3 regions of the Spongiibacter taiwanensis genome follow, and region 1 is predicted to be linked to each of the others. Evidence: predicted binding sites of a transcription regulator. Region 1 holds the regulator's gene; each other region holds the start of a gene.
The links. Region 1 encodes FNR, which switches genes on or off when oxygen is low (the NO sensors DNR and NnrR bind a similar motif). Its sites were predicted from a motif close to TTGATNNNNATCAA; they were not measured.

Region 1 (10,644 bases):
CAGGGGGTGTATAGAAGCTGGTACTGACGGTGGCAGACTCGGCTTCAGACTGCTCGCCCACCAAGGTCAGGCGAACTTCTGTGCGTTCTGCCGGGTGGCTCCCGGGCTTCATCCTGATGCGCAGGGGCAGCTCCATCAGCTCGCCACCAGGAACACTGATTCGCGAATTGCCATGGATTTCCAATGGCGCATCCGTATCCATATGCAATTGAAAATGCTGTAGCGTACTGCCTTTGTTGGCCACCTTGATGGTGTAGTGATTTTCAATGTGGTCATCGGCCGCCACGCTATACAGGGCTTGGCGATCGCGAATTACGCTGAACTCAATCAGGGTGCGCGATGCCAGTTGCAGTATTAACAGCGCCGCCATGACCACAAGTACCGTGGTGTAGCCAATAAGGCGCGGCCGCAGGATACGGGAGGGTTTGTGCTGCAGACTGTTTTCCGAGGCGTAGCGGATCAGGCCCTTGGCGTAGCCCATTTTTTCCATCACCGAGTTGCAGGCATCAACGCATAAGGCGCAGCCGATACACTGGTATTGCAGGCCATTGCGGATATCGATACCGGTGGGGCAGACCTGCACACACAGTCGACAGTCAATGCAGTCGCCCTGGTTGGGCGACCCTTTAGTGCCGCGCTTGCGGCTGCCCCTGGGCTCGCCTCGGTCTTGATCGTAACTGATGACCAGCGTGTCGGGGTCGAACATGACCGACTGAAAGCGGGCGTAGGGGCACATGTAAAGGCACACCTGCTCGCGCATCCAGCCTGCATTGATATAGGTAGCGAGGGTAAAGAATACCGTCCACGACAGGGCCCACGGGTTGACCTGCCACTGGGTGAAGTCCATCAACAGCCCGCGAATATCGGTGAAATAGCCGATAAAGGTGAACCCGGTCAGCAAGGCAAAGCCCATCCACAGAGCATGTTTGAGCCCCTTCTTGCGCAGCTTTTCCAGATTCCACGGGCGCGCGTCGAGCTTGATGCGCTGGTTGCGGGTGCCCTCGGACTTCTGCTCCAGCCACATAAAAATACTGGTCCAGACAGTTTGTGGGCAGGTGTAGCCACACCACACCCGCCCGGCAAAATTGGTGATCGTGAATAAGCCGAAGGCGGCCACGATCAGCACCCAGGCCAGCAGGGTCATATCCTGAGGCCAGAAGGTAAGCCCCAGAATGTGAAATTTACGGGCAGGCAAATCGAACAGAACTGCCTGGTGACCGTCCCAGCGTAGCCAGGGCAGCAGGAAATAGCCGATCAATAGTGGCCAGCCAGTGAACAACCGCAGGCGCTGGAAAAAGCCCTCGATCTTGCGGGTGTAAATCTTTTCGCGCTTTTGATAAAGGTCGATCTCGCCGACTTCTGCCGGCGCCAGCTCAACCGCGGGAATGCGCGGGCTGTCGGTTGATGTTGCGTCGATGGCCGCCTTATCCAAAGAGGAGGCGGCATCGCTGCCTTGCCGGGTCGGCGGATGCATGGCCGTCATTTTGCGCCACCGGCTCCCTGGGAGAGATGGTAGACGTAGGCCGCCAGCAGATGAATTTTGGCATCGCCGAGAATGTCGCCGTGGGCGGGCATTTTCCCGGCGCGGCCATTGGCGATACTCTGCTTTATCTTGCCGGCGTCGCCGCCATAGAGCCAGATGTTGTCGGTCAGATCGGGGGCGCCCATGGCGATATTGCCTTTCCCGTCGGCACCGTGGCAGCCACTGCACATCGCAACAAACTGCTGCCGGGTGTCTGGGGCGGGGGATGCCGCGTCATCCGACAGGCTGGCGACGTAGCGGGTCATGTTGTCTAGCCCCTCGTCGCCGAGAATGCTTGCCCAGGCGGGCATCAGGCCGCTACGCCCCTGACGAATGGAGGTCACAATCTGGTCAGGCGCGTCGCCATAAAGCCAGTCGTTGTCGGTGAGATTGGGAAAGCCATAGCCGCCTTCGGCATTGGCGCCGTGACAGATGGCGCAGTTGTTGTCGAACAGCCGTCGGCCAATGCGCATCGCGTCTCGATCCGTCGCCAGGGCGGCAATGGGCTGCGCCTCAAAGCCGCTGTACAAGTCTTCAAACTTGGCATTGGCCTCGTCCACGGCGGCCTGCCACTGGCCGGTTGAACTCCATTTCAACAGACCGGGAAAGCTGCCCAGGCCGGGGTAAGCCAGCAGGTAGCCCGCGCCAAATACAATGCTTACCACAAATAGTTTGATCCACCAAGCGGGCAGCGGGTTATCAAATTCCTCAATGCCATCATAAATATGACCTGTGGTTTCACCGCCCTTGTCGATTTTTCGGTTGCTGAACAGCAGCCAGCAGATCAACACGAAGGAAACAGCAGTGATGACAATAATCCAGGCGCTCCAGAAGTTAGTCATTGGGGCTGTCCTCCCGGGGGAACTCATCGGCAAACGGCAATTTGGCGGCTTGATCGAAATAGGATTTGCGGCCCCGCCAGTAGATGCTGATGCTCAGTGAAACAAAGGCGCTAAAAACCAGCAGTGTCGACAGGGCGCGGAGGGTATCTTGCTCCATGTTATCGGCCTCAATTATCGCTTGTACTTGATCAGATGACCGAGCTGTTGCAGGTAGGCAACCACGGCATCCATTTCGGTTTTTCCCGAGACCAGCGCGGCGGCGCCGTTAATATCGGTCTCGGTGTAGGGCACACCGACTTTATTCAGGGCGATCATCTTCTTGGCCACCAAGTTCGGGTCGAGCTCGGCGGAGGCCAGCCAGGGATACGCGGGCATGATCGATTCGGGCACTACATCCCGGGGGTTATTGAGATGGGCGCGGTGCCACTCATCGCTGTAGCGACCACCCACCCGGGCCAGGTCCGGTCCGGTGCGTTTTGAACCCCACAAGAAAGGGTGCTCATAGACATGCTCACCGGCGACGGAGTAGTGGCCATAACGCTCAGTCTCAGAGCGCAGCGGCCGTATCATCTGTGAGTGGCACACATGGCAGCCCTCACGGATGTAAACGTCCCGACCACTGAGTTGCAGGGCATTGAGCGGTTTGAGGCCAGCTACCGGTTCGGTGGTTTGCTTCTGGAAAAACAGGGGGACCAGCTCGACCAGGGCGCCAAAGCTGATGGCGACGATGATCAGCACAATCATCAAGCCAATGTTTTTTTCGACGACGTCGTGTTTCATGCCTGCGCCTCCACCAGTTTGCCAGCAGCGGTTTCAGATTGTTCAGCAGCGATGGTTTTCCAGACATTCCAGGCCATCAGGATCATGCCGGCCAACCAGATAACACCGCCAATCAGGCGCACCACATAGCCGGGATGACTTGCCAGAACCGATTCGGCGAAGCTGTAGGTCAGCGAGCCATCGGCGTTGTAGGCCCGCCACATCAGGCCCTGAACAATGCCGTTGACCCACATGGAGGAGATGTACAACACCGTGCCGATGGTCGACATCCAGAAGTGGGTGTTGATCAGGCCAGTGCTGTACATCTTGGGTTTGTTGAACAGCACTGGCACCAGGTGATACACCATGCCGATGGAGATCATCGCCACCCAGCCAAGGGCGCCGGAGTGAACGTGGCCGATGGTCCAGTCGGTGTAATGGGACAGGGAGTTGACGGTCTTGATCGACATCATGGGCCCTTCAAAGGTCGACATACCGTAGAAGGATAAAGAGACCACGAGAAACCGCAGGATGGGGTCGGTACGCAGTTTATGCCAGGCACCTGACAGGGTCATTATGCCGTTGATCATGCCGCCCCAGCTGGGTGCGAGAAGAATCAGTGACATGACCATCCCGAGGCTTTGGGCCCAGTCGGGTAGCGCAGTGTAATGAAGGTGGTGAGGGCCCGCCCAGATGTATACCGATACCAGCGCCCAGAAGTGGACGATGGAAAGACGGTATGAGTAAACCGGGCGTTCCGCCTGCTTGGGTACGAAGTAGTACATCATCCCCAGAAAGCCCGCGGTGAGGAAAAAGCCCACTGCGTTGTGGCCGTACCACCATTGGATCATGGCGTCCACGGCGCCAGCGTAGAGGGAATAAGACTTGGTCAAGGTCACCGGGATCGCCAGACTGTTCACGATATGCAGCACCGCCACCGTCACTATAAAGGCGCCAAAGAACCAGTTGGCCACATAGATGTGAGCTGTTTTACGCTTCATGATGGTGCCAAAAAAGACGATGGCGTAGACCACCCAAACGACAGTGATCAGAATATCAATCGGCCATTCCAGTTCGGCGTACTCCTTGGCGCTGGTAAAGCCGAGGGGAAGGCTGATGGCGGCCAGTAGAATCACCAACTGCCAGCCCCAGAACACAAAGGCGGCCAGGGAGTCGGAGATCAGTCTGGCCTGACAGGTCCGTTGCACCACATAAAATGACGATGCCATCAAGGCGCAGCCGCCAAAGGCGAAAATAACCGCATTGGTGTGCAGGGGCCGCAGGCGGCCGAAGCTCAGCCAGGGGGTATCGAAATTAAGCTGGGGCCAGACCAACTGGGCCGCCAGCAGTACGCCGACGGCCATGCCGACAATGCCCCAGATTACCGTCATCACGGTGAATTGCTGGACCACGCGGTAGTTGTAGACTGGATGACTAGGCGCTGAACTCATGGTTGCCCTCGATCCGTTGTAGTTGCAGTGAGCCGGACGTAAATCCGGGACGGTAATGGTGTTGCGATAATTGTCCCAAGGGGTGGTCAGGGAGGTGCTGATCCAGATCAATGAAAGTGCTGGTCGCAGACGGTTGGCAATGTGCCGCTGGTGAAGAAACAGCGAACGCCTCCTTCCCACGCTAGGAGGCTCGGTGGAAAAAACGAAGCTGATTAGCGGTGAGTAAATACCGGCATCATGCCGATATCCCAGAGGATGACGACTGCGCCCATCAGTGCCATAAAGATGACCATGCAAATGGCAATCACCGCGGAGGCATAAAAGAACCCGCGGTCTTCAGGGATGCTCATGGCGATGGGGATACCGACATACAGCAGGTAGACTGACCAGCCCAATGCGGCAATGCCAAGCACCAGGTCCAGCCAGAACAGCGGATAGAAGCCAATCAAGCCCGCAGCGAACAGGGGTGTGGCGGTATAACTGGCAAGAACGATTCCCTTCAGCGGGGTTGAGGTGGCGCCGTAGGTGGCGGACATCCAGTGTATGAAATAACCAATCACTGCCAGTGACGCCAGCATGGCCAGGTAAAAGGCGACCACGATCTGAGTGGCGCTGTGTTGAGTGAGGCGCACGGTCTCACCGCCACCCACGGACCAACCGATTTCGCTGCTGCCGTAGTACCAGGCCAGGCAGGGGCCAATGGCGAGAATCAGCGGATAGGCGAGTTTGCCGACCCATTGGGTATCCCGAACCTGGGCGACGCGCTGCCATTGCTGTCGGGGCGATAGGAGAAAACCGAGGGGATTGCTGATGGTAAGCGGCATGGTGGTCTCACTGAAAATGATCGATTCAGGGAGTCAGCATACCGGCGGTGCAGTGCGGCATATTGATCTGCGTCAAGCTCGCCGAAGGTTAGCGGGCGCAGTGTTCGTCGTGAACGTTGGCTATCGCTTTAAGCCCTTCCACGTTGAGGTCGCTGAGGTCTTTGTTGTCGATCTTCACCAGGCCTTGTTTGGCAAAGCGGCTGAATACCCGGCTGACGGTTTCGACCGTTAAGCCAAGGAAACTGCCGATGTCGGCCCGGGACATAGGGAGACGGAAAGCGCTGGAAGACAGGCCGCGGCGGGCCTGGCGTGCGGAAATGCTGACCAGCAGCGAGGCGAGGCGCTCTTCAGCGGTGTTTTTACTCAGCAGGGTAATGTGGCGTTGGTCCTCAACAATCTCACTGCTAAGCAGTTTGAAGAAATGGCGGCGGAGATTGGGAATGTGGCCGCTGAGTTGTTCGATCTGCGAGAAGGGAATTTCACAGATCGCCGCTGTTTCCAGACTCACTGCCGAGTTGGCATAGCGATTTTGACCGATGCCATCAAGGCCGACGACTTCGCCCGGGAAATAAAAACCGGTGACTTGCTCCTCACCGGCGTCGGTGATGCTGTAGGTCTTTACCGCTCCAGAGCGCACCGCGAACACCGAGCCAAACTCGTCACCCTCGCGGAAGATGTGACGATTCTTTTGCAGGGGGCGCCCACGCTGGACGATATTGTCGAGTTTGACGATTTCGTCGCTTTCCAAGGCCAGGGGTAAACAAATCGCACTGAGGCGACATTTGCTGCAACTGACCGCCGGGTTGTGGGGACATTGCTGGGATGTTTGCGCCGGCCGCATGGCGTCCTCCAATGACGTTTGCTCTGCCAAAGTGTCATTGAACGCCGGGCTTGCGCACTTGGTCAAGTCATCACCCCATCTATCGTGGCCAAATTTGTTTGAATGGTTTTCATCGTCGCTTTCTACCCACTCGCTATGTCACAAAACCTTTGAGTAGCGTGATTGGTCAGCGGTAAGTGAGGTGTCGAAGAGCATGCAGACATTGCGTAAGAACAGCCGGCCGCGCTCGGTGACAGTAATATCCTCGTGGCTGATATCCAGGATGCCATCGTGTTGGAGTTGGCGTAGCGCAGGTAAAAGGTCGGCAAATTTTTGCGCGAAGGTCACGTGGAATCGCTCTTGCAGCAGCTTGCAGTCGAGCTTTAGATTGCAAGCAAATTGCATAATGATGAAACGTCGCAGCTGATCTTCTGCGCTGAGCAATACCCCCCGAGCGATGGGCAACCTGCCTGCTGCTAACGCAGCGTAGTAGTCGTCCAGACTTTTATGATTCTGGGCGTAGCTTCCTCTCAGTGAGCTGATTGCCGAGACACCAATTGCCAGTACGTCCGGCGACATGCAAGTGGAGTAACCCTGGAAATTGCGCTGCAGGCGCCCTTCACGTTGATAGATGGCCAGCTCGTCTTCGGGTTTAACAAAGTGGTCCATGCCAATGTGGAGGTAGCCTGCCCGGGTCAAACGGTCGATGGCCAGTTGAAGAATGGCCAGCTTTTCGCTTGCGTCTGGCATCGGGTGTTTTTCCAATGCCCGCTGCCACTTGAACTGTTGGGGGAGGTGGGCGTAGTGGTACAGCGCGATGCGATCCGGCGCCAGGGCAATGGTGGCATTCAGGGTGTGTTCAAAACTGGTCGGGCTTTGGTGGGGCAGACCGTAAATCAAATCGGTGCTGACGGAACGAAAGCGATATACCCGGGCGGTCTCGACCAGGGCGCTGACATCGTCGAAGGGCTGCAATCGGTTAATCGCCTGCTGCACCTTGGGATCGGTATCCTGGATGCCAAAGCTGAGCCGATTGAAGCCCAGGCCCCGGAGCAAGGCCAAACTCTCGGGTGTAACGGTGCGCGGGTCGATTTCTATCGAGTATTCCCGGCGCTTGCTGTCATCGAAGGTGAAATGACTGGCAAGCATATGAATCAGCTCAGTCATTTCGGCATCATCGAGGAAGTTGGGGGTACCGCCGCCGAGGTGGAGTTGAGTGACCTTGCGGCATCGGCCAATCGCCTTTGCCAGTAACTCGATTTCGATATGCAGGTGATCAAGATAGCGCCGTGCGGCGCCGCGATTCTTGGTGATGACCTTGTTGCAAGCACAGTAGTAGCAAAGACTGCGGCAAAACGGGATATGTACGTAAAGGGATAACGGGGAGGTTGATGCTCTGGCGTCGAGCAGTTGTCGCTGGTAATCCGCCTCCGAGAAGCTGTCGCTGAAGTTGAGGGCAGTGGGATAGGACGTGTAGCGAGGCCCCCTGACGGCGTAGCGTTGCAGCAGGGTTGTGAGGTCGTCCGTCGCGTTTTGCAGGGAAATGGGGGAGGGCATTGTCATTTCCGGGACTCATGAACGGTGGTGGCAGTCGAGCTGGCGGATTGCGGTTGACGAAGCAGCGCCAGATAGGCGTCGCGCTCGTCAATGGCCTCCTGGTCCAGGTAGTGTTCGATTTCATCTTCAATGCGCTGCCATTGGTCGGCAGTCAGCATTTTTTCAGCGTCGAGAAACAGGCGCCGTTCATCGTGAATATGAGAAATCTGGCGGGTGTAGTAGTGCTTGCACAAGCGGATGACAGATAGGCCTGCCTTGCTTTGTGCCAAACGCAGCTCGCCAAAAATTTGGACGAGCCGATCACTGAGGGCCTCCAGCCGTTGGTGGTCCCGCTGTACCTCGGCAATGGCGTGTTGATCGGCCAGGGGGTGTTGGGCAAGGTGGGCAAACAGAATGTCCTCAATCGGGTGATGCCATTTTTCCGGGTATACCTGGATGTAATCCAAAATGGAAAGAATGGTATCCACATCGGCTTTTCCTCGATGCAGTCCATAGAACTTGCTGACCTCAGCATTTAGGGTATATAGCATTTTCAGCATGCGCTGGTGATCAGACTCCAGTCGACTCAACATTGGATGCATTTCGATACCCTCACGTCACTGCGGTTGACCAGGCGCAACCCTGAGGTCAGGCCGTTCCCCTCATCGCCAGAGGGGTTAGCGTGTAGCCTATCGCTGGACTGATAGGGGGATCTTGATGTGGGTCAAGGAGTGGGCTGTTGCTGGTGAAGTCCGGGGGAAACTGATGGTGGCTAAGGGGGCAAGCGTGAGTGAGTGGGACATTGAGTCGGCAGTGGCAGAAATTCTCAAGCGACTGCCGGGTGACATCGTGGTGGCTATGCCGCTGGGGCTCGGGAAGCCGGTGGCACTTATCGATGCCCTTTACCGGCAGATAGCCAACCTCCCTGACCGTAAGTTGACCATTTTAACGGCGCTTTCTCTCGGGCGGCCTGTGGAGAAATCCGCCGAGGCAGGGCGATTACTGAATCCGGTTTTTGATCGGCTGTATGGCAATTACACCGAGCCCCAATACATAACGGATCTGGCCAACGCGGCGTTGCCGAGCAACATCTGTGTGAAGGAGTTTTATTTCAAGCCGGGTAGCCAGGTGGGAAACCCGCTGGCCCAACGGCATTACATCAGTTCGAACTACACTTTTGCCGCCCGGGATGTGGCTGCCCAAGGCTGTAATCTGGTATTGCAGTTAGTGGCCAGGGACGACGGTTATCCCGGCCGGGTGAGTACTAGTTGCAACCCAGATACTAGCTCTGAGTTGGTCGATATCTTGCGCTCCCAGAGGCGCCCGCCACTGCGGGTGGCAGTCATCCACGAAGACCTGCCCTTTATGCATGGCGAGGCCAATGTGGACGAGGGCGAGTTTGACCTGCTGGTCAAACAACCGCTCAGCGGTCACGGGCTGTTTGGGGTACCTCATCTCGCGCCCATTCCTGCGGCGGATTACGCCATCGGCTTGTATGCCAGCGCGCTGGTGGCTGATGGGGGTAGTTTGCAGCTGGGCATTGGCGCCATGGGGGATGCCATTGTGCATTGCCTGCTGCTGCGCCACCGGGAGTCCGCGAAATACCAGGCGTTGCTGGATCGCTTCCAGGCAACCCAGCGGTATGGCGACTTGATCGCCAATGTGGGTGGAACCCGAGCCTTTGAAGCGGGGCTTTACGGCGTCACTGAAATGTTTGTGGAGGGTTTTCTCGCGCTGTTCAGCGCCGGTGTGTTACGCCGCCAGGTCTACGATTTTTGGGCGCTCCAGCAGCTGGTGAATGATGGCCGCTGTCAGCCCGAGGCGCTGTCCGATTCGATATTTCGCGATCTTGCCGACCTTGGGGTCAGGGAGTTGCGCGGCAAGGACTTTGCTATCCTGCAACACCACGGCGTTTTTCGGGATGATTGTCAGTATCGTGAGGGCCATATCATCGGTGCCGACGGCGAGGCATTTAGTGCCAACGTGGCCAATCCTGAGAGCCAGAAGCGAATGCAAGCCTGTGTGGGTGAGTCACTGCGCAACGGCACGGTGCTTCACGGCGGCTTTTTTCTGGGAAGTGACCGCTTCTACGAGGCTCTTCGCGGCCTGGATAACAAGGCGCGCCGACAAATCGCCATGTGCGGGGTGGACAAGATTAACCAACTCGATGCCAACCCGCGGCTGTTTCGCCAGCAGCGACGGCGGGCGAGGTTTATCAACACCGGGTTGAATGTGTCGCTTACTGGCGCAGTGTCGTCGGATACCCTGGAAAATGGTCAGGTGATATCCGGTGTGGGCGGTCAATATAACTTTGTAGCGATGGCCCATCAGCTCCCGGAAGGGCGCTCTATTCTGATGATTCGGGCGGTACGGGGCGAGGGCAAACACGCCCGTTCTAATGTGCTTTGGCAGTATGGCAGCTGCACCATTCCCCGGCACCTTCGCGATATTGTCATCACCGAGTACGGCATTGCGGGCTTGCGCTCAAAGACCGATGAGGAGGTCATTCAGGCGCTGATCTGTGTTGCAGACAGCCGCTTCCAGCCGCAGCTGGTGGCTGAGGCAAAAGCGGCCGGCAAGTTGGCGAGTGACTGGCAGGTGCCCGTTGCCAGCCGCAATAACCTTCCCGAGTCGGTGAGCCAAAAAGTGCGGGAGGCCGGCGACGTGCTGCCACCGTACCCGCTGGGTTGCGACTTCACCGAGGTGGAATTGGCGGCGGCCAGGGCCTTAAAAGCCGTGGCCGGCTTATCGCGATGGGAGAAGGTTCGGGCGCTGATTGCACCCCAGCGCGGGAGCCCGGAGCTCGAGCCGGTGCTGGCTTGTCTCGGATTGACGTCAGATGCAGCTGATCAGAGTGGCATAAAGGCTCGGGCGCTGAGGAAGCTGCTCG
Region 2 (10,644 bases), 1.9 Mb from region 1:
AGTTGAGGAGGCGCATTATAGAGACGACCAACTCAGAGTCAACGGGTTTTTAAAAGAATTTTTCAAAAAGATGACAATCGATTAGAAACCACTCAACTTGCGCAAAAACCGAGCAGTGGCGAGCACTTACAGCTCAAGAAACAACCAGCAACTGGTATTTCTTCTTACCCAGGCGAACAACAAAGTAGCGACCGAAGAATGCGCGCTCGACACTGAACAGCGCCGGCAACTGCATATTCTGCTCGATTCCCACTGACTCACCGTTGATGAATACCGCGTTGCGACCCAAGGCATCCTTAACTTGCTTGCCCGGCGCCAGATCAACATCCGCCAATAGTTGTGTCAGCGGCATATCCATCAAGCTCGCCCGCTCAACATCCGCACAAGGGAGACCATCAAGGGCCAGCTGCTGCAAGTCTCGCTCAGACAAATCCTGCAGCGCCCCAGAGAAAAGCGCCTCAGTGATACGCCGAGCCGCCTCTAGCCCTTCCTTACCGTGGATCAATCCCGTCATTTCTGCAGCCAAAACCCCCTGAGCCCGCGGGCGACCTTGAGCCTCTTCATCCTGACGCTGGATCTCGGCGATCTCTTCAACCGGAAGGAAGGTGAAATAGCGGAGGAACTTATACACGTCTGCATCAGCAGTCCCCAGCCAGAACTGGTAAAAGGCATATGGAGAGGTCTTGGCAGGGTCCAGCCAAACGGTTCCCGACTCGGTCTTACCAAACTTGGTGCCATCGGCTTTCGTCACCAACGGCATCGTCATTCCATGAACCTGCGCACCATGCATCCTGCGAGCCAGGTCAATCCCCGCGGTAATATTGCCCCACTGATCAGAACCACCGAGCTGCAAGGTGCATTCGCGGCGTTTGTAGAGCTCGGCAAAATCCAGGGCCTGCAATAGCGAATAGCTGAATTCAGTGAACGAAATCCCGGAGCCTTCCCGATCAATACGCTGCTTCACCGACTCCTTGGCAATCATGCTATTAACAGAGAAGTGCTTACCGATATCGCGCAAAAACTCCAAGGCGGTCATCGGCCCAAACCAATCCAGATTGTTGGCCAACTCCGCCGAGTTAGCGCCGCAATCAAAATCAATAAAGCGCGACAGCTGTCCCTTTAAGCGCTCCACCCACGTTGCCACAATGTCGGGCGTATTTAGCTGGCGCTCCTGCGCTTTGAAACTGGGATCGCCGATCAGCCCGGTTGCACCGCCAACCAGGGCGATAGGCTTATGTCCGGCCATCTGAAAGCGCTTCAGCGCCAACAGCGGCACTAGGTGTCCTATATGAAGACTGTCAGCCGTGGGATCAAAGCCGCAATACAGGGTTCGGGATGCGCTGGCGAGATACTCTCCAAGGCCATTTTCGCCCGTCATTTGAGCAATCAAGCCTCTCGCCTCGAGATCCGCCACAAAGCCCGTATCCAGCCCGGTCATATCGTCTTACCTTCTTCTATATTTCGGCGCTACCGAAATTCGGCCCGCAATCTGAGGCCAATCAGTGATTTGGAGATCGGGCAAGATACAACAACGACTTCGAAAAGCAAGCACAGCCAAGCCTTAGCGGCCCATGCTAGCTAGAAATCACATTAACTTTCGGTTTGTACGGGCTTTTGTCCCAATGGTAATTTGCTATACTGCGCGAAATTTATACACTGTGACAAATTTACATTTCTAACACTATGCGAAACTGGAAACCAAAGCGGCACGCCGTAAAACCGTCCACCGCCAAATTCCCGCGACACCACCTCGCATTGGCCGCATCGACCCTGATTGCGGTGGGCATCGCTCTTTTACTTTTGCCGGGCGAAAATGCCGAAGCAAAACGCACCGCGATTCCGCTAAACCTTGAGCTCAGCCCGATCCGCCCGCAGAGCCCGATTAACGAGGCACCTCTCGCAGAGGTCGAGCCCGAAAAGCCCTGGCTGGATATCACGGTTAAGCCCGGCGACTCTCTGTCGGCTATTTTTGGGCGGGCCAACCTTACCGCCCAAGACCTTCACGAGCTACTTAGCAGCGCCTCCAAGGCCAGCGCCCTCAGCAAAATTCGCCCCGGCCAAAAGCTGTCATTTCAAATCAATGACGATGGCAAGCTCGATGCCATGAGCTTTCAGATCGACAAGCTAAATAGCCTGGTCTTTGAGCGCAGCGTCGCTGGGTTTAGCACCACCGAGCTGGCAGAAACCCCGGAGGTCCGGCAACGCGTTGCCAGCGCCACCATCACCAGCTCCCTTTACAAGGCTGCTCATGAGGCGGGTGTTGGGCAAGGCATCATCATGGAGCTGGCCAACATTTTCGGCGGCGTGCTGGATTTCGTCTACGACGTTCGCAAGGATGACTACTTTATAGTCATTTATGAAGAGCTTTACCTCAATGGTGAGCTCCTCGGCAGCGGCCAAATCCTGGCCGCCCAGTACTTCAACCAAGGGCGCTCCTTTGAAGCTTATCGTTATATCAATAATGAAGGCGAAGTCGACTACTTCTCCGAGAAGGGCGAAAGCATGCGCAAAGCCTTCCTCCGTGCGCCCCTCGACTTTACCCGCATCAGCTCCGGCTTTAACCCGAAGCGCCTGCATCCGGTTTTCAAAACCGTTCGCCCTCATCGGGGCATTGACTATGCAGCGCCCCGCGGCACACCGGTATATGCCGCTGGCGATGGTCGCGTCATAGAATCAGGCTACTCCAAGGCCAATGGTAACTACGTCTTTATTAAGCATGGCGAAGCCTACGTGACCAAGTACCTGCACCTGCACAAACGCGCCGTCTCAAAAGGCTCCCGGGTGCGGCAACACGAAACCATCGGCTGGGTGGGCTCCACTGGCTATGCTACCGGCCCGCACCTGCACTACGAATTCTTGATGAATGGCGTACACCGCAATCCAGCGACCATCGTCGACAAACTGCCTCCACCGACCCGGGTTGGCAGCGGCGAAATGCCGGCCTTCAAGCAGCAAATCAGCGGCATGCAAATGCAGCTCAGAACCTACGCCGCCCAACGGAATTACACTTCCGGTAGCGATGCAGGTTAATGCCTGAGCTCTACATCGGCCTGATGTCGGGCACCAGCCTGGACGGTATTGATGCCGCGCTGGTGTCCTTCGACAACGACCAACTCACTCTCAAGCACCACCTCTGCCTCGACATCCCGTCACCACTCAAGCACGAGTTGCTGTCGCTTTGCCACGGCACCGACAACGAAATCGACCGCCTGGGACGCGCTGACCGTCTATTCGCACTCGCGATGGCCGACTGTGTGATGCAGTTATGCAAGCAAGCGCAGATCGACACCACTCAGGTTCGCGCTATTGGCAGCCATGGTCAGACCGTTCGCCATCGGCCACCGGCACCCACCACCCCTCATGGGGAGGCATTTACGCTGCAGATTGGCGACCCCAATACGCTAGCCGAAGTTAGTGGCATCACCACGGTAGCTGATTTTCGCCGCCGCGATATTGCCGCTGGCGGGCAGGGCGCGCCACTAGTCCCTGCGTTTCACGCCGCAATGATGCACAAGACCGGGGTCAATCGCGTGATTGTGAATATCGGCGGTATGGCAAATATCTCCGTACTCACCGGTGATGGCCGAGTGAGCGGCTTCGACACAGGCCCCGGCAATGTCTTGATGGATTGCTGGATTCAGCAACACCGAGGCCAGCCTTTCGACCGTGACGGCGCATGGGCGGCCAGCGGCAACCCAATTGCTGAGCTCGAGTCTGCGTTTCTCGACAAACCTTTCTTTACGACCAGTGGCCCAAAGAGCACTGGCCGGGAAGACTTCAACCCAGCCGCCCTCGACACCATTCTCCAGACCCTGCCCCGACTCAATCCCGAAGATGTTCAGCACAGCCTATTGCAGGTCACAGCAAAGAGTATTGCCCTGGCAATCAAGCAACATGCCCCGGCAACCACCGAAGTGTTTGTGTGCGGCGGCGGGGCGCACAATCGGGCACTGCTGGCTGCGCTACACCAACAATTGCCCAGCTGCAAAATAGCGACCACCAGCAAACTCGGCATTGATCCAGACTGGGTCGAGGCCTGCGCATTCGCCTGGCTCGCCCGACAAACCCTGTTAGGCCAACCCGGAAACGTGCCAGCGGTTACCGGCGCCCGCGGCCAACGCATCTTGGGCGCAATCTACCCCGCCTGATTACCCCAGCGAAATCAGAACAGATACCCGACCGACAGGGTGTAGACAAAGGGGTCAACCTCAATGGTGCTGGTGACTTTATTCCCGCCAGCGAAACGTATCTCTGCATCGGTTTCCAGATCAATCCACCTGACTGACGCATTCACCAGCCAGTGATTATCGATATGAAAATCCACTCCCAGCTGAACGGCCACACCGAACGAGTCGTCAAGTTTCAATTTGCCATCATTTAAGCCCAGTCCAGCAAAAGCAGCATCGGCCTCGGCGGTGATTTCCTCGTCAAAAAGGAAGGTGTAGTTCAGCCCAACCCCAGCATAGGGTTGTGCGCGACCGATGCGCGGAAGGTGATAAACCAGGCTCAGTGTCGGCGGGAGGTGCTTAAACTCGGCTATCGTCAGCCCCTGCAATTCACCAGTTCCCTCCGCCTCGTGCTCGAAAGGGGTTGCGACCAGCAGCTCGACACCCCACTGCGGGGTTAGAAAATATTCAATGTTCGCGCCCAGCTGGGTGTTACTGTTTAGCCCAATCCCGGATCGTCCGCCGCTCAGGCTGATAATAGACCGATTGAGTTCAACCTCTTCACTGGACTCCCTGGGATCGGTAGTGGTTGCACCTATTCGCACCAGAATATCCCCCGCTTCAAACGCTGCAGAAGCCTGTGCTCCCAGAACCAGAGCAAGGGTCAGGGGAGTCGCGATAATAATCGTTTTCATAGTGTTTCCTCAGATTCGAAAATGACCTGATGCCATTTAAGCCGGGGGCGACACTCCTGAAATTGATCTGGATTAACGGATTGCAACAAAATGGAGTCAGCGGCATTTCGCAGAATCAGCGCTGCCGCATAAAATCTTGACGAGAGTTATCCACACCCGAAAGCTGACGACCACAGGAATCGCTAGAAGGGGGCAATCAGTGCAGGTTGGAGCCCTTGGTCCGCGCACGCGAAACAGTATTCTCCGAGCTCACCGCAGATGACTTGCCATCAAATACCGACATATCTGCACGGTGGACCACATCCTCCAACGCCGTGTCACTCAGGCGCATTGCGGAGATTCCCACCGACACGCAGGGCTGGACGACCAACCCCTCATCCACGGCCACTGACACCTTGTTTGCCAGCCTACAGATATCCTCAGCAACCGTACGCGCATTGGCCAGATTGGTCCGGGTCAATAGCATCACAAATTCGTCACCACCAATTCGGCCAAACAGATCGTGCTCCCGCTTGCGAGCCATACACGTTTGCGCAAAGCTTTTCAGCACACGATCGCCTACAGAATGACCGAAGTTATCGTTGATCGCCTTAAACTTATCCAGATCGAAGTAGAGCAGACTGAACCCGGTACCGTGCCGTTTTGCCCGGCTGAATTCACGCGCAGCTTCAAGAAAAAACGCACGGCGACTCAAGCTGCCCGTGAGCTCGTCGTGCTGCGCCATTTGCAGTATCTGCTTGAGACATTGGCGGCGCTCAAGGTGAACAGCCACTCTGGCTTGCAACACCGCAGACGAGAAGGGCTTTCTCAAAAAGTCGATAGCCCCCAGACGCAGTGCTTCACACTCGAGCACCTCATCGCTATCCGCAGTAATCATAATGACCGCCACCCCCGTCCGTTCGCGAAACTGCTTTATTGCTCGCAACACTTCCAGACCGTCCATATCCGGCAGTCGATAATCCAACAGGATCAAGTCAATATCGGGTGATAACAGCTCGAGGGCTTCGCGGCCGCTGCGGGCGACTGAAATTTTCTGGCACTGACCCAGCACCGCTGAAAATGCGGTCAGAACTGTTTCGTCGTCATCGACGATCAGCACGTGGCCGGTGCTTTCGGTGCACAGAGTGTCCATGATATGTCGCAACATGGCGAACCCCTTGGTAGACGCAAGTTTACATCGCCGACACGCTCCTTTGCCGAGCAACAAACTACGGTCCATTATTGCAAGAACGCGGCAGAGTGCAGTGAGTAATTCTACTAATGACGTGATCAGTACGTCAGGAGGGAAGCGCTGCCCCGCAGTGGGGGCAGACTAGTGAGTAGCGGCAGGTTAAATAGAAAAAGACGAGCCACAACCGCAGGTAGTGGCGGCATTCGGGTTACTGACGACGAACCGAGAGCCCTCAAGGCCCTCGGTGTAATCCACTTGGGCGCCCTCGAGATACTGATAACTGAGCGGGTCCACCAACACCGTTACCCCATCTTTTTCAATCAAGGTGTCGTCTTCGTCAGCCAGCTCATCAAAGGTGAAGCCGTATTGAAAGCCAGAGCAGCCACCACCAGTCACAAAGACCCGCAATTTCAGCTCGTCATTGGCTTCCTCTTCAACCAGGCTTTTCACCTTGGCTACCGCACGTTCTGTTAACGCCAGTACGGTGGGCGTAAATTGCTCAACCGCAGACATAATGTCACCTCTATTTCTAACGGGCCGCTGTAAGCGACGTTAGCCAAAATTATCGTATTCCTGAGCAAATTGATCAAGAATTGCCGCCGGTCAGGGCAGCAGCGACACACCCTGAAGCCCTGCCGTCTCCGGCAACCCAAACATGATGTTCATATTCTGGATCGCCTGACCGGAGGCGCCTTTGACCAGATTATCAATTACCGACAACACGACCACCGTGTTGCGCCCCTGGGGTTTGTGCACCGCGATCCGGCACATATTGGCGCCGCGCACCGTGCGGGTTTGCGGCAGGCTACCCGGCGGCATGACGTCGACAAAGGGCGCATTGGCGTAGCGCTCTTCGAACAGGCTTTGCAGCTGCTCGACGCTGGTGTCAGGGTTGCTCACCTCGGAAAACAATGTGGCATGAATACCCCGAACTTGGGGCAGCAAGTGCGGCGTAAAGGTCAGTGATACCGGCCCCTTCGCGGCGACCATCAGCTCCTGCTCGATCTCAGGCAAGTGACGATGTCCGGCCACACCATAGGCCTTGAAGCTCTCGGAAAGTTCGGCAAACAAATTGTCAACCTTTGCCTGCCGGCCCGCCCCGCTGACCCCGGAGGCAGCGCTGGCGATCAACCGGCTTGGATCAACCAGTTTGCTCTCCAGCAGAGGAATGAAGCCCAACTCCACCGCAGTAGGGTAGCAGCCGGGACACGCAATCAGCTTGGCGTCGGCAATCGCAGCGGCGTTAGTCTCAGGCAGACCATATACCGCCTCGGCCAGCACGTCGGGGCACAAGTGCTCTTCGTTATACCACTTCGACCACAACGCCGCGTCGCGAATTCGAAAGTCTGCCGACAAATCCACAACCCGGGTACCGGCAGCCAGCAGCTCTGGCACCAGGTTCATCGCCACATTATGAGGCGTCGCAAAGAACACCACATCACAGCTGGACAGGGCGGCGACATCTGGAACGGTAAAGCGCAGGTCCACATAGCCCCGCAAACTTGGAAACAACTCGTCTACCGGCACACCATCTTCCGCCCGGGAGGTGATCATTGCCACCTCGGCATCGGGGTGAGCGGCAATCAATCGCAACAATTCCGCACCGGTGTAACCGGTACCGCCAACGATTCCAACTTTCAGCACTGTACTGTCCTCCGTTCCCCACCTGAGGGTTTCATTTATCTCGATCCAAGACCTGGGGGCCGGTTCGCTCCAGCGCCGCCGCATCGCTACTGCTCTGACCCGCTTCCGGCTCACGGGGTTTCATCATGGCTTCCCACCCCCGCAGCAGGTCCCGGGCAAGCACATGGTAAATCGGCTCCGGCATCACCAATTTGGATACCACTGAACCCACCAATGCCCCCACCATCAAGGCCGGCAAAATATCATGATTATTGCCGGTGAGCTCCAACACAATCACAAAAGCGGTCACTGGTCGCTGCACCACACCGGCAAAGTAACTGGCCATACCCACCAAAATTAGTGCCACTGGCGACACATCGCTAAACAGCGCCCCCATGGCAGCACCCAGCTCAGCACCAGAGGCCAGGCTGGGGGAAAAAATCCCACCTGGAATGCCGCTCAGGTAGGTCAGCGCGGTCGCCGCAATTTTCCCAAAAGCAGTGTACCAACTTCCCTCGGTTTCGCCCGCCAGCAGCGACTTGGCTTCCAGATAACCACTTCCCATGGTGAGTCCACCCGAGGCGATGCCCATGGCGGCCAATATCAGGCCAATCACCAGGGCAACCCGCATCGGCGCCCTGGCGATAAGTGGCGCAATAGCTCGGTTTCCCTCAACCAGCGCAAAACTGAACAGGCCGCCCAACAACCCGCAGAATAAGCTGGTAATAATCAAATAGGGATAGTGATCAAAGCTCATGGCGCTGACATCGGGCACGCCGAAGTAACTGTAGTGCCCGGCAAACGCCAGCACCACCACCCCAGAAAGGATAATGGCCAGAATCAAGGTCCCCGAGCTGCGCGCTTCCATCGACTGCTGCAGTTCTTCTACCGCAAACACGATCCCGGCCAACGGGGCATTAAATGCCGCCGATACCCCCGCGGCACCACCTGCCACGATCAAGCCACTCTCAACCTGCCGCCGCTTCAGCTTCGCCCAGACACCAAACTTGTACATCAGCGCGGCGCCCACGTGGACACTGGGACCCTCGCGGCCAACCGTCGCGCCCACCAGCAACCCGAAGCAGGTTAAGAAGACCTTGAGCAGCGCAACCCGAAGCGAAAGAAAACTCTCTCTAAGCCAGTGATAGCTCTGCTTGTGAACCAAAAGTACCTGGGGAATACCGCTGCCTTTGGCAGCTTTGCCGCCACGATTCATAATTGCAACGATGGTCATCAAACCCAGCGGCGTGATCCACAAAAAATGCCACGGATAGCGCTGAAAAACCTGATGAAAAACCTCAAAGCTCTCTTCCGAAAGCCAGGCAAAACCCTGAATCACCAACCCGACCGTCAGCGCCCCCACCCAGAACACCAGGCGTGTTTTCCAATCTTCGAGGGTACCGAGCTGGCGACGGGTGCGGCGATGACTGAGTAACCACCATAACCGCAGCCGCCGCCTCGCACGGGTGCGTACTTCTGGGCTCATTGCTGCCAGTGTCCTGTCAAAGGAGAATTGCGGAGACGATTCAAATAACGACGAGTGGGCGGCGCCCACGAAGGCAAAGCACGCATTGTATGCTATTTTACCGCCCTGCCCCAGTGCCCCGCGGGTAGCGCCCGAACCGCTGAGCATTATTGATCACTCAAGGAAGCGCGCCATGCTCTGGCTGAAAGCCTTTCACATTATTGCCGTGGTCTGCTGGTTTGCGGCACTGTTTTACTTACCGAGATTGTTTGTCTATCACGCGATGGCTGAAGACCTGACCAGCCGGGAGCGCTTCAAGGTGATGGAGCGCAAACTATACCGTGGTATTGCCAACCCCTCTGCACTCATTACCCTGATTCTGGGAGCGTGGATGGTTGCACTGGCACCAGACTATTACCTTTCGGCCGGTTGGTTCCACGCCAAAATTGGCCTGGTCGTACTGTTGATTGCATACCATCATGTCTGCGGCCGACTGCTACGTCAGTTCGCCAACGATACCAATCGCCGCAGCCACGTATTTTACCGCTGGTTTAATGAGGCCCCGGTGCTGGCACTGGTGGGCATTGTCATTCTCGTGGTGGTTAAACCCTTTTAAGCACCGGGTGGCCGACTGGCAATTCGAATGACAGCCGCCAGACGGATAAGCTTAGCCGCCATGACATGTCGAAGACGAGAGGCTGCAGCGCGCCTTACCGTAGGGCCGTCCCGCGGAGCCGGGCGCTGAAATGTCACTGAGCATCCTGGAATCTGCCCTGAACGGGTTTGCAGATTTTATATGGAGCGCCCCCACGGTGGTTCTGCTGGTGGGCGGCGGTCTGTTTCTGACCTGTTACTCTCGACTAGCCTGCTTTCGCTACTTCCCTCATGCCATTAACTTCTTGCGCAGCAAGTTCGACCGGCCGCAGGACCCGGGCCATGTGTCCCACGCCCAGGCTTTATCCACCGCGCTATCGAGCACCTTGGGGCTGGGCAATATTGCCGGTGTCGCGATTACGATCAGCACCGTCGGTCCCGGCGCGGTGTTTTGGATGTGGTTAACCGCCCTGATTGTCAGCGACGCATTTTCCGGTCAGGCGGTTGTTGACGGCACCCTCGGCAGCACCATCATGATCGGCGTGCGCCGGGGCGCCTTCTCTAACGAAGCAGGGATCGGCACCGAATCCATGGCCCACGGCGCAGCTCGAACCGACTAGCCCATTCGCGAAGGCCTGGTGGCCATGCTGGGCCCAGTCATCGACACCCTGCTCATGTGCACCTGTACCGCTCTGATCATCCTCCTGACCGGCACCTGGCAGAGCACCGACGGCGTGACCGGGGTCACTCTCACCGCAAACGCCATCGCTCAGGTATTTCCCAAAACCGGCGATATTTTGTTGCTGATCATGGTGGGGCTGCTCAGCTTCAGCACCATCGTGTCATTCTGGTTCTACGGCGCCAAATGCACCGGCTTTTTATTAGGCGCCCATCGTCAGCGCTATTACACCCCCGCCTACCTGCTGTTAA
Region 3 (10,644 bases), 850 kb from region 1:
TCCGTCATTAAGTCGCTGAAAGACAACGTGCTGCCGGCGGTTGATGCCAACAATGAACTGGCTCAACAACAAATTCAGCTGTCCATGGCCACCCTGGATATGGCGCTGAACAATCTCTCAGTGATCCACGGTGTGCTCCGCAAAGACATGCAGCACCATCTGGCGATGGCCCAGGATCTGCAGGCTGCGATTTCCGACCCGACGATTCAGGGCCAGCTGAGCCAGCTGATTGGCGACACCGAAGCTGCACTGCAGGACCCCAGTCGCGGATTTACTGACCTGCAAACCGCCGCCCGGGCGCTGAGAGACGGTATTGGCACGGCCATCGCTGGCAGTGAAAGCGATGCCGCCAAGGTTGAGAAAGTGGTCCTTGCTCACTCCGACGCCAGCCTCAACCTGGGTCGCGCATTGAACAAGCCCACCGGGTTTGAGCCCGCCCCCGAGCTCATCCCCAGCGTCGAATCCCTTCTTACCACCTGAAGGTCTTTTTGGGGGTGTTACGCGCCCCCGTTTTTCCTTACCTCACCTCACCTCACCTCACACTACGTCACACCCCGCCCCACAGCTGGGCAAGTACACTGCATCTCTAAGCCTCAAAACTGTGCACTAACAGCCGCGAACATCGTGGAAATACCCTACAAAAAATAACCACCCCATAGATTTACATCAATTCCTTGTTAATTGAGGGGCTTCTCTATTGTTAAGAAATTCACAAATCGATAAAGTGAGGACAACTTATTCTTGACGTTAGCCCTGCTGCCGCCCTTGGATAACCGAAACGCCCGGAAACGACCCCTGGAACGATTCGCTGTGCGCAAACCCAAAGACCAGCTTGCACAATTGACCGAGCATTTTCGGGATCTCCACCGCCTCATGCTGGCCGATCACGCCAGCCCAGAGGCCCTATTCAGCGACTATCTGGCTACCGGGCTGCGCGCCTTTTCCATGTCGACCGGGCTACTGGTCTGCCTCGAAGACGACACCGCCACCATTATCGATTGCCTGCCCGCCAACACCCAGCTACAACCCAACGACCAGATATTGATTGCCGACACACCGCTGGAGCCGCTGGTCAGCGCCCAGGCCACCATGGCGGTGCCAGATGCCGGCCGCAACGCCTTGCGCTTCACATTAAGTTCGCCAGAGGCCAAAGCGCTGTTGGTTGCGCCAATTTGGACTGAGGGCCGTCTGTACGGCGCCATCTGCTTCACCGACACCCAGCCCAGAGACACGCCTTTTCCCGAGGGCGATACCGAGCTGATCGAGCTGATGGCCAAAGCCCTGGGGAGGAACATCGAGCGCAATCACCTCGAGGAACGACGCCGGCAGGCAATGCAGATGGTGCGGGAGAACATGGAGTTGTTTGAATCGGCCTTTCAGCATGCCGCCATCGGCATGGCCCTGGTATCGCCAACTGGGCGCTGGCTGCGAGTAAATCAATCCCTCTGCGATATCGTGGGTTACAGCACCGCCGAACTGCTCGAAACCGACTTCCAGACCATTACCTACCCGGATGACTTGCAGAAAGACCTGGATTTACTGACCGAAGCACTTGATGGCAAGCGAGACACCTATCGGATTGAAAAGCGCTATATCCGAAAGGACGAGAGCCTGGTCTGGGTCCAGCTCAACGTTTCGGTGGTTCGCGACCGCAGCGGCAGCCCCCGCTACTTGCTGTCACAGATCCAGGACATTACCACCCAGAAAGAGGCGATCAACGCCCTCAACCAACGCGGAAACGAGCTGGAGGCGGCCAACCGCCACCTTCAAGATATTGCCATGACCGACCCCTTAACTCTGGTGCGAAATCGGCGGGCCTTTGATGTCGAGCTGGAGCGCCTGGTAGCCGAGGCCACCGCGTCAAACGGCCACCTGTCCTTGCTGCTGGTCGACGTGGATCACTTCAAAGCCTATAACGACGCCCTGGGTCACCCCGCAGGTGACGCAGCCCTCAAGGCGGTGTCCAATGCCCTGCTTGGCGGTGCCAGAGCCAAGGATGTGGTCGCCCGCTACGGGGGTGAGGAGTTCGCCATCATTTTGCCCCATACCGATGCCGAGGCCTGCCGCCACGTGGCGGAGCGCTTGCGGCGCAACATTGAAAACATTAGCGCGCTACCCAGCGCGATCACCGCCAGCATCGGCTCTGCCACCCAAAACCCGCACCGCCACGGCGATGAGCTTCCCCCGCGCAACCTGCTAAAGCGTGCCGATCTTGCGCTGTATGCCGCCAAGGAAGCCGGGCGAAATTTATCCCTTCACTTTGATGACCTCGACACCGAGAGCAGCCAGACCACCCACCGCCAGCAACAGGCGACCTGACCCAGGCAGCCTCAAGGCAGCGGAATAAACTCCTCCTCGTCACCCACTACCTTGGCAAACCGACCCGCCTGCCAATCCGCTTTTGCCTGATCGATCCGCCCCTGCTCAGTGGAAACGAAATTCCACTCCATCACGCGCTTGCCCAGTGGTTCTCCCCCTATGACAGCCAATCGACTATCCGAGGTCGCGGTAACCACCACACCCTGGCCGCCCGACAGGACCCCCATACTGAAGGTCGGCAATTCACGCTCACCGATCTGCAGCGCGCCGGCAGCAACATACACCCCCATCTCGGCCACATCCGGCAACACCAGTTGCTGACCAGCGCGCAAATCCGCCTCCATGTACAAGGTGTCTGAAAACGTCTTCACCGGAGAGCGTTTACCGTAAGCACCCCCCATCATCACCCGCACCGGCACGCCGTCGACATCGACCGCAGGGATTTCCGCCGAGGGATAATGATGAAACGCCGGGGCGACCTCCTGCTGGTCCTCCGGCAGCGCCAGCCACAATTGCAAACCGTGCAAGCGATGGGCGGTGGCGGTGATTTCCGGCCGCTCCCGTTCGGAGTGGACAATGCCGCTCCCCGCCACCATCAGGTTAATATCCCCCGGCCGAATCGCCTGATAGCTGCCCAAGGAATCCCGGTGCAAAATTTCCCCCTCGAACAGGTAGGTCACCGTGGCAATACCGATGTGGGGGTGGGGCCGCACACTAATACCTTCACCGGGGCTAAACTCAGCAGGCCCCATGTGATCAAAAAACACCCACGGCCCGATCATCCGGGTGCCCACGGTGGGCAGCGAGCGACGCACACTGAAACCGCCCAAGTCTTTACTCTTGGGCAACAGCACTCGCAATAGCGCGTCGCAACCGGGGTGGCTGTCACAGCCTTGTTCCGTGAGATCTGCCAAATTGCTCATCGGTCTCTCTCCATCATTATTTATCGAGCGCGCCTCGCACTTCACTGCGCCAGATTATGGCTTCATAGCGCCGCACTGCGGCGCTAATCAGCGCCTCTGGGGATAGTATCGCGGGCGGAGGTCAGCGCAAACTCCACCCCGCGGCGCTCTGCCCCATCACCGAGTAGATACGTGCCGATATGGCCGAGCAGGTGGACGGTATAGGTCTCAACCGGTACCCCTTTCGCCACCAGGGCCTGGCGCATAAATTCCATCTGTTCGGGCTGAACCAGGGCGTCCCACTGGCCGTGGTAAAGCAATACCGGAGGCGAATCTTCCTCAACATGGTTCACCGGCGAGGCTTCCTGCCAGGTCGCCTCCGCCTCAGCCATCGGCTTGCCGATGAGCTCGATCACCAGTGGTGATTTGGGCCAGGCCGTCAGTTTGGCCGGCGTGCCTCCAGCCACAATGCTGCTGAGAAAAGGAGGTTGCTGCCGCGCCAAGCCCGCCAGCAAAATCAGATGAGCACCGGCCGAGTATCCCCAACCGCCAATCTGGTCTGGATCAATGCGATAGCGCTCAGCATTGGCATAGATCCACTCCAGCGCCGCATTAACATCATCCAAGGGAGCCGGGTAGCGGTGCGCGGGTGCCAGTCGGTAGGTGACGTTAAACACCACAAATCCCGCATTCACCAGACGCCGGCAAATTGCCGTCATATCGCCGCTGCGGTTAGTCCAACCACCCCCGTGAACCACCACCATGGCCGGGCGCAGTCCCGGGCTGTCGGGCAAGTACAGATCGCCAGTCAGGGATTGATCTCCTCGCGTGACAAAAGCCTGATCGCGCAGCACCTGAAGGGGCTTTCCCGAGGCAACCACCGCACACCCGACTGCGGCGCCAACTAGCAGCAAAACCAAAAATACCTTCATCAATGCCCTCCCAGCGCCCACATTAACTGCCTCATTAACAACCCCACTGGTACGGCCAGGTTCAGCTGCCGGATGCCAGGCCAGCGCGCAGGCAAGTATACTTTTTATCAATATTGTGTCGTAGCAAAAAGCCAACTACAGGAAGCGCTGCTTGCAGAGTCAAAAAATCAGGGATTTAGATAGAATTTGTTCAAAAACAGTAGCACTTATTTCGCCTTACCATTGGACATGCCTGTGAAATATTGATAAAAAGAATACCTCCATACAGGTTGTAAATAGTCCACCACAATCTGTTGGAGCGCGATGCTCCTGCGGGGCGCATCTTCAATCACCCAACCTCAACCTTACCGCTGGCATTCCAGCGGTTTTTTTTGCTTCTCATCTAGCCTGAGCGCGCCCACTAAAAATCATCGGCACCGTGGCGCTCAACTACCCGCGTGGCTTCATCGCCCCACAAGCGGTTGACCCTGGCCCCTCGCTGCACCGCCGGTCGCCCGCCAAGCTCCTTCGCCCAACGCAGCACATGGGTATAGTCGGCGACACTTAAGAATTCACCGGCGCTGTACAAGTTTCCCAGCACCAATTCGCCGTACCAGGGATAGGTCGCCATATCGGCGATGGTATAACTCTCGCCGCACAAGAAGCGGTTGTCCGCCAAATGCCGGTCAAGCACATCCAGCTGGCGCTTCACCTCCATGGTATAGCGATCAATGGGGTACTGGAGCTTCTCTGGCGCATAGGCATAGAAGTGGCCAAAGCCGCCTCCAAGAAATGGCGCACTGCCCATTTGCCACATCAGCCAGGAAAAACACGCCGCTCGCTCAGGCTGGCTCGTCGGCAGAAATGCGCCGAACTTTTCTGCCAGGTACAGCAGGATCGCGCCTGACTCAAACACTCTTAGCGGCGGCGATTCACCGCAGTCCAGTAGCGCGGGGATTTTCGAGTTGGGGTTGATGGCAACAAAATCGCTGCCAAACTGCTGCCCCTCACTAATATCAATGGGGTAGGCATCGTACTCCGCCTCGATTACCCCGGACTCCAGCAGCTCCTCGAGCATGATCGTTACTTTGACCCCATTCGGGGTGGCCAGTGAATAAAGCTGTAAGTCGTGCTTGCCCTTGGGCAAAGACTGATCAAAGGTCGCCCCCGCCACCGGTCGGTTGATATTGCTGAATTTACCGCCACTGGCCTGTTGCCATTGCCAAACCCGGGGAGGCTCATATCCTGCCCCACCTTGCTGCTCATCAGACATACTCTTCTCCTTCAGCCGAGCACGAGCGCCCGTTAACCGTTAAGGGCCTTATAGTGCGCAGAGGGGCGCCGGCAGTGCAACTTGCACCCATATCCTGTTACTTCACAATAGGGTTTCGGGAATTGAGGGAGATAAGGATGAAAACCGTGCGCCTGCTGATTAGCGGCACCGTTCAGGGAGTCTGGTATCGAGGCTGGACGCGCCGCGAGGCCATCCAACGAGGCTTGCACGGCTGGGTAAGGAACCGGTCTGATGGCCGCGTTGAAGCCTTACTGAGCGGCCCGAACGAGCAGGTGGACGACCTGGTTAAGGCCTGCCAAATCGGGCCGCCGGCTGCCTCAGTGTCGGGTATTGAGGTCAGCTCCGAGCAAACCCCGCCACCGGCCGGGTTCACGCAGCAGCCGGACTACACCGTCGACTGAGCAGCCACACGCTCGCCACCCGTCAGTCGACCCGGCGCACCTGAGGTAACCCCAGCTTATCGCGCAAATTGGTCTGCGCATCCCACTCGGCATGACCAAACAAGGGGTCGCTGACCCGGCTGATTCCCAGCAGAATTTTCCGCCAGCCTGCATCATCAATATGGTTTTCAAACAGTGGAAACAGAGCCGCCTCCTCCCGCGCCATGTGCTTTGACTGCAAGTCGAGATAGCGCTGCAGGCATTCTTTAATGCGCTCCATCGGCACCACGTGGTCGCTGTAAACCAGCTGGAACAACCAGCTCAGGCGCAAAGTTTCACGCTCGAGCTGGGTGTGTTGACGACGAATGCGCTCCAACTCCTCCCACACCCCCACTTCCCGCGCCTGAAGATAGTCGATGGCTGCGTCCTCAAGGGGGTGGTGGAACAGCTGGGGATAACCGCGGATATAGTCGATGGATTGCATGATCAGATCGATGTCGCTATCACGCAGTGATTGGCCATAACCGCCTACCTCGCGTTGCAGCATATCGAGGACGCGGGAGAAGTTGGCGTGATCCTGGCGCAATTGTTGAACCGGCATGATTGCGAAAAATCCTGAAAGCGATTGGCGATCTCGCCAATGTCATCTCTCGGGCGGTTTGCGACAAGTGCTAACAGGCAAAGGCTTGATCTAGATCAGCCCTTTGCCACATAAAAAGCCGGAAATGCGTCACAGCGCTCAGCTTCGCGAAGAAAATCCTCATCGCCGAGCACAAAAAAGGGCGCCATTGGCGCCCCTTATGACCTACATCCTGTTTTCTCAGGACTGCTGTTCCACCCTGGCCTCAGGGGCAGCACCTTCCTTTTCACTGCCGCCGTCGACTGCCCGCAGCGAGGTCGGCTTCGGCTCATGTTTCTTCACCTGACTGGCGCCCACAAACTGGCCACCCGACTCAATCACAAACTCCCGCACCCGGATTTCTCCCGAGACCTGGCCGGTGGCAACAATTTCCAGCCGATCGGCGTCAATTTTGCCATCCATCACGCCACTGATCAGCACTCGCTTGGCGGAGATCTCACCCTTAAAGCTGCCAGACCGACCGATTGTGACATCAGCCGATGAGGTCAACTGCCCCTGAAGCTTTCCGTCGAGATGAAAGTTGTCCTTCAGCTCGAGGTCACCGACGACGCTTGTGCCAGCTGCGATAGTTGTCGTTCTGGGCGCAGAGGCACCGTCGTCTTTCTTAACGTTTTTGCCAGGGAATCCCATTTGATTTTTTCCTCTCGAGTGAATAGCACATCGTAATTTTCCCAGGACCACTCCATAAATGCCCGGGGCGCCAGGCGCCGATGCAGGTGTCGAACCTCATAGTGAAGATGGGGCGCACTGGACAACCCGGTATTACCGGAATAGCCAAGTAGATCGCCCTGACGAACATAATCACCCACCGCAACTATTGGCTTGCTGAGGTGGCCATAGAGGGTGGCAAAGCCGAAGTTGTGACTCAGCTTTACCAACTTACCGAAGCCACTGTTGTGATTGCCGGACCACTCGACCACACCGTCGGCCGTGGCGTAAACCGGCGTGCCCTCAGAGGCCCGCAAATCCACCCCGCCGTGGAGCTTCATCGTGCCGAGCACGGGGTGCTTACGCATACCGTAATAGCTACTGACACTGGGGTCTTGCAGAGGGTAGCCACTGGGAATCGCGGTAAGCATATAGCGCTTTTCCTGGGCTGTTTGGCTGGCCGTATCCAGACGCTCATAGAGCGCCTCTTCCGGTTCCGGGCTGATTCCCATCATGCTCTCGATATTACCCAGCTCGTCACTCATCATCGACAGTGCTGCGGCCTTCTCTTCAACCGTGGCCTGCAACTGACGCTGCTCTTTTAGCAACGCCTCGTTTTCGAGCTTGATCTTGGCCTGGTAATTCTGCAAATCCCGAAGGTCGCCGCCGAGGGCCTCAACCCTGCCAGACAGAAAGTAAATGATCAGAAAACCGCCGAGGAAGGTTGTTGCCAGGAAGATACCGATACCCGCCATGAACCGCCGCATAAGCTGAGTAATAGTGTAATGCCGGGCGCCTTCAAAACTTGTTATTGTGACCCTGTAGTGCTCGCGCATCATTTTTCTCGTTATCGAGGCTATAAACGCGCTCTGACTATCGTCTGACGGGTGTCCATTGTCCCGCGAGCTGGTTTATTGCAAGCCTCAGTCCCCTCAAACCGCTGCGCATTTTTTTATCCCCTTACGCAACGCAAGGCCCGATTATGGTGTTAGTTGGCAAATGATGCAAATTTGTATGTCTCACAAACAAATAGACGAGAATTAGCGCGAAGTGTAAATGTCGCCAATCCAGCGCTCGCCGCCAAGGTGCTGTTGCTGGCGCAGGTTCCAGGCGGCCCGCTCTTGCAAATAGGCCGACGGCGCCCCGGGGTGATAAATCAGCGGGCCCGGCAAAGCAGAGGCTAACAGCGCCGATTGCTGGCGGGATAGCTGTCTGGCATCTACCCCAAAATGCGCCTCACTCGCTGCGGCAATACCAAACACCCCGGGCCCCCACTCGGCAATATTCAGGTAGACCTCCAGCACCCTGCCCTTGCTCCAGCACAGATCAATCAACACTGCCAGCCAGGCTTCCAGGCCTTTACGCACCCAACTGCGACCGTTCCACAGGTACAAATTCTTCGCCACCTGCTGGGTAATGGTGCTGGCACCGCGCAACTCACCACGCCACCGCCGTTCAGCAACCGCCTGACGAATGGCTGCCAGATCAACCCCATCGTGTTGCAGGAATCGCTGGTCCTCGGCCACCACAACCGCCAGCGGCACATGGCGGGGAATGTCAGACAAATCCCGCCACTGTTTGGTGACTGTGTAATTGCCACCACGGTGTTCCCAGCTGCGCACCAACATCAACATCGAACCGGGCGGATCGATCCAGCGCAGCGGCAACACCAAAGCCACACTGAGCAGTACCACCAACAGCACTGCCTTCACACACCATCCTGCCAACCTTACCCACATAGCCTTTCCCTTTCTCAAACGGCAGCCGCCGACCCGAAGCGGCACTTTTCTAGCGGAGTCCCTTCATGCACTATGACACCAAACCGAATTTGAACAGGACCGCCAGCCAACCTCTGCCAGCATCCGGATACGCCCTTTGCTTAACGATCGCACCGCACTTCCCCTTGTCAGCAACCCAAATTACAGCTTTCCCTTCCCCGAAAGCCATCGCTTTCCAATGGCAAAATTCCGCTTGCTACAGGCGTATTTGCGCGACACCGGCTTGCTCCATCAGCACAACCACTTTCGCCCCGCCGCTGCCAAATTCGAACTATTGGCGCTCTGCCACTGCCCCAACTATATCCGCGACTTTCTCGGCAATACTCTTGACCGAAGTGCACTGCGGCGCCTGGGCCTCCCCTGGAGTGAGGCCTTAGCCCGAAGAACCATCACAGCGATCAATGGCACCTTACTGACCGCCCACCTGGCCCTCAAGCACGGCGTCGCCTGCCACCTCGCCGGCGGCACCCATCACGCCCACTACGATTTTGGTTCCGGCTTCTGCGTGTTTAACGACCTGGCCGTCACCGCCCAGGCCCTGCTGAGACAGGGCAAAGCGCAAAATGTGCTGATCTTTGATTGCGATGTCCATCAAGGCGATGGCACGGCCACCCTGCTCGCCAATCAGCCCCGGGCCTTTACCTGCTCCATCCACTGTGACAAAAACTTTCCGGCGCGCAAGGCGGCCAGCGACCTGGATGTGGAAGTCAATAAAGGCTGTGGTGACCAAGAATATCTCGACATTGTTGAGACCACGCTGACTGGTTTGCTCGATCAGCTTACCCCTGATCTGGTGCTGTATGACGCCGGCGTGGATATCTATAAAGAGGACCCTCTCGGGCTCATCGATATCAGCCTCGAGGGATTGCGCCAGCGCGATGCCCTCGTACTGGAAAGCTGTATTCAACGCGGTATTCCGGTCGCTACTGTGATCGGAGGAGGCTATGACCGGGATCACCAGGCCCTGGCCCGGCGCCACGCCATTGTGGTGGAAGAGGCGGCGAAGTTATTTCGCTAGGCGCTCGCTGGACGCTGGACGCTGGACGCTGGACGCTGGACGCTGGACGCTGGACGCTGGACGCTGGACGCTGGACGCTGGACGCTGGACGCTGGACGCTGGACGCTGGACGCTGGACGCTGGACGCTGGACGCTGGACGCTGGACGCTGGACGCTGGACGCTGGACGCTGGACGCTGGAAAAGCATGATTTGGCGCCGGCGCTCGTCAAGCAACTAGCGCACTCTTTTACTCCAACACCAATCTCTGTTCAGCGTCGCCCCGGCCTCCGAGCCGGGGCCCAGTGACTCTCGAGCTTAAAACTCCTGGATTCCGGATCGCAAACAACGCGTCCGGAATGACGGATCCACGGAGTCCTCCGGAGGCGCCGCGTCCGACGTCAGACCCATTCCGCTCTTCGTCGCTCCGCCCGACCAACCCGGCTGGATTCCAAAAAGCAAGCAGCGCATCCAACGTCCAAAAAAAAGCGGCCACTAGGGCCGCAAAACCAAGGGTAGGATTCGTTACTTTAGTTGCCCAGACCCGCCAGACCGCCGAGCAAACTCTCGAGCAATCCGGTCAGCAGGGTAACCGGGTCAGCGCTGGGGTTATCCAGCAAACCCTGGGTCAATGTGCAGAGCACATCGAGGCCTGTGCCAGCCACCGGACAACCGGCGGCACCAGCCGAGCCACCCAGGCCTGCAGCCAGTGGTCCAAGAATCACGTCCAGCGGCGTCCCACTGGGCTCACCGGAAGATGCCATTAGCGCATCGAGT

Region 2: the regulator FNR is predicted to act here: its motif matches at 4,924-4,937, upstream of NCG89_RS07755 (OmpW/AlkL family protein).
Region 3: the regulator FNR is predicted to act here: its motif matches at 6,493-6,506, upstream of NCG89_RS12310 (hemerythrin domain-containing protein).

Annotation. Positions count from the first base shown of each region.
Region 1 covers NZ_CP098455.1:3,529,216-3,539,859, forward strand. The annotation lists gene ccoG (cytochrome c oxidase accessory protein CcoG) at 1-1,483, opposite strand, end outside; gene ccoP (cytochrome-c oxidase, cbb3-type subunit III) at 1,480-2,364, opposite strand; gene NCG89_RS16020 (cbb3-type cytochrome oxidase subunit 3) at 2,357-2,521, opposite strand; gene ccoO (cytochrome-c oxidase, cbb3-type subunit II) at 2,536-3,144, opposite strand; gene ccoN (cytochrome-c oxidase, cbb3-type subunit I) at 3,141-4,574, opposite strand; gene NCG89_RS16035 (Yip1 family protein) at 4,787-5,398, opposite strand; gene fnr (fumarate/nitrate reduction transcriptional regulator Fnr) at 5,487-6,239, opposite strand; gene hemN (oxygen-independent coproporphyrinogen III oxidase) at 6,378-7,775, opposite strand; gene NCG89_RS16050 (hemerythrin domain-containing protein) at 7,778-8,356, opposite strand; gene NCG89_RS16055 (acetyl-CoA hydrolase/transferase C-terminal domain-containing protein) at 8,541-10,644, shown strand, end outside.
Region 2 covers NZ_CP098455.1:1,670,447-1,681,090, forward strand. The annotation lists gene tyrS (tyrosine--tRNA ligase) at 134-1,438, opposite strand; gene NCG89_RS07745 (peptidoglycan DD-metalloendopeptidase family protein) at 1,756-3,030, shown strand; gene NCG89_RS07750 (anhydro-N-acetylmuramic acid kinase) at 3,030-4,148, shown strand; gene NCG89_RS07755 (OmpW/AlkL family protein) at 4,163-4,861, opposite strand; gene NCG89_RS07760 (GGDEF domain-containing protein) at 5,058-6,008, opposite strand; gene erpA (iron-sulfur cluster insertion protein ErpA) at 6,192-6,545, opposite strand; gene argC (N-acetyl-gamma-glutamyl-phosphate reductase) at 6,636-7,676, opposite strand; gene NCG89_RS07775 (chloride channel protein) at 7,708-9,141, opposite strand; gene hemJ (protoporphyrinogen oxidase HemJ) at 9,314-9,736, shown strand; partial or broken gene NCG89_RS07785 (alanine:cation symporter family protein) at 9,867-10,644, shown strand, end outside.
Region 3 covers NZ_CP098455.1:2,676,988-2,687,631, reverse strand. The annotation lists gene NCG89_RS12340 (hypothetical protein) at 1-480, shown strand, start outside; gene NCG89_RS12335 (sensor domain-containing diguanylate cyclase) at 811-2,319, shown strand; gene NCG89_RS12330 (pirin family protein) at 2,331-3,242, opposite strand; gene NCG89_RS12325 (alpha/beta hydrolase) at 3,326-4,153, opposite strand; gene yghU (glutathione-dependent disulfide-bond oxidoreductase) at 4,554-5,405, opposite strand; gene NCG89_RS12315 (acylphosphatase) at 5,543-5,827, shown strand; gene NCG89_RS12310 (hemerythrin domain-containing protein) at 5,850-6,407, opposite strand; gene NCG89_RS12305 (bactofilin family protein) at 6,627-7,076, opposite strand; gene NCG89_RS12300 (M23 family metallopeptidase) at 6,974-7,849, opposite strand; gene mtgA (monofunctional biosynthetic peptidoglycan transglycosylase) at 8,135-8,833, opposite strand; gene NCG89_RS12290 (histone deacetylase family protein) at 8,970-9,890, shown strand; gene NCG89_RS12285 (hypothetical protein) at 9,856-10,176, shown strand; gene NCG89_RS12280 (hypothetical protein) at 10,398-10,644, opposite strand, start outside.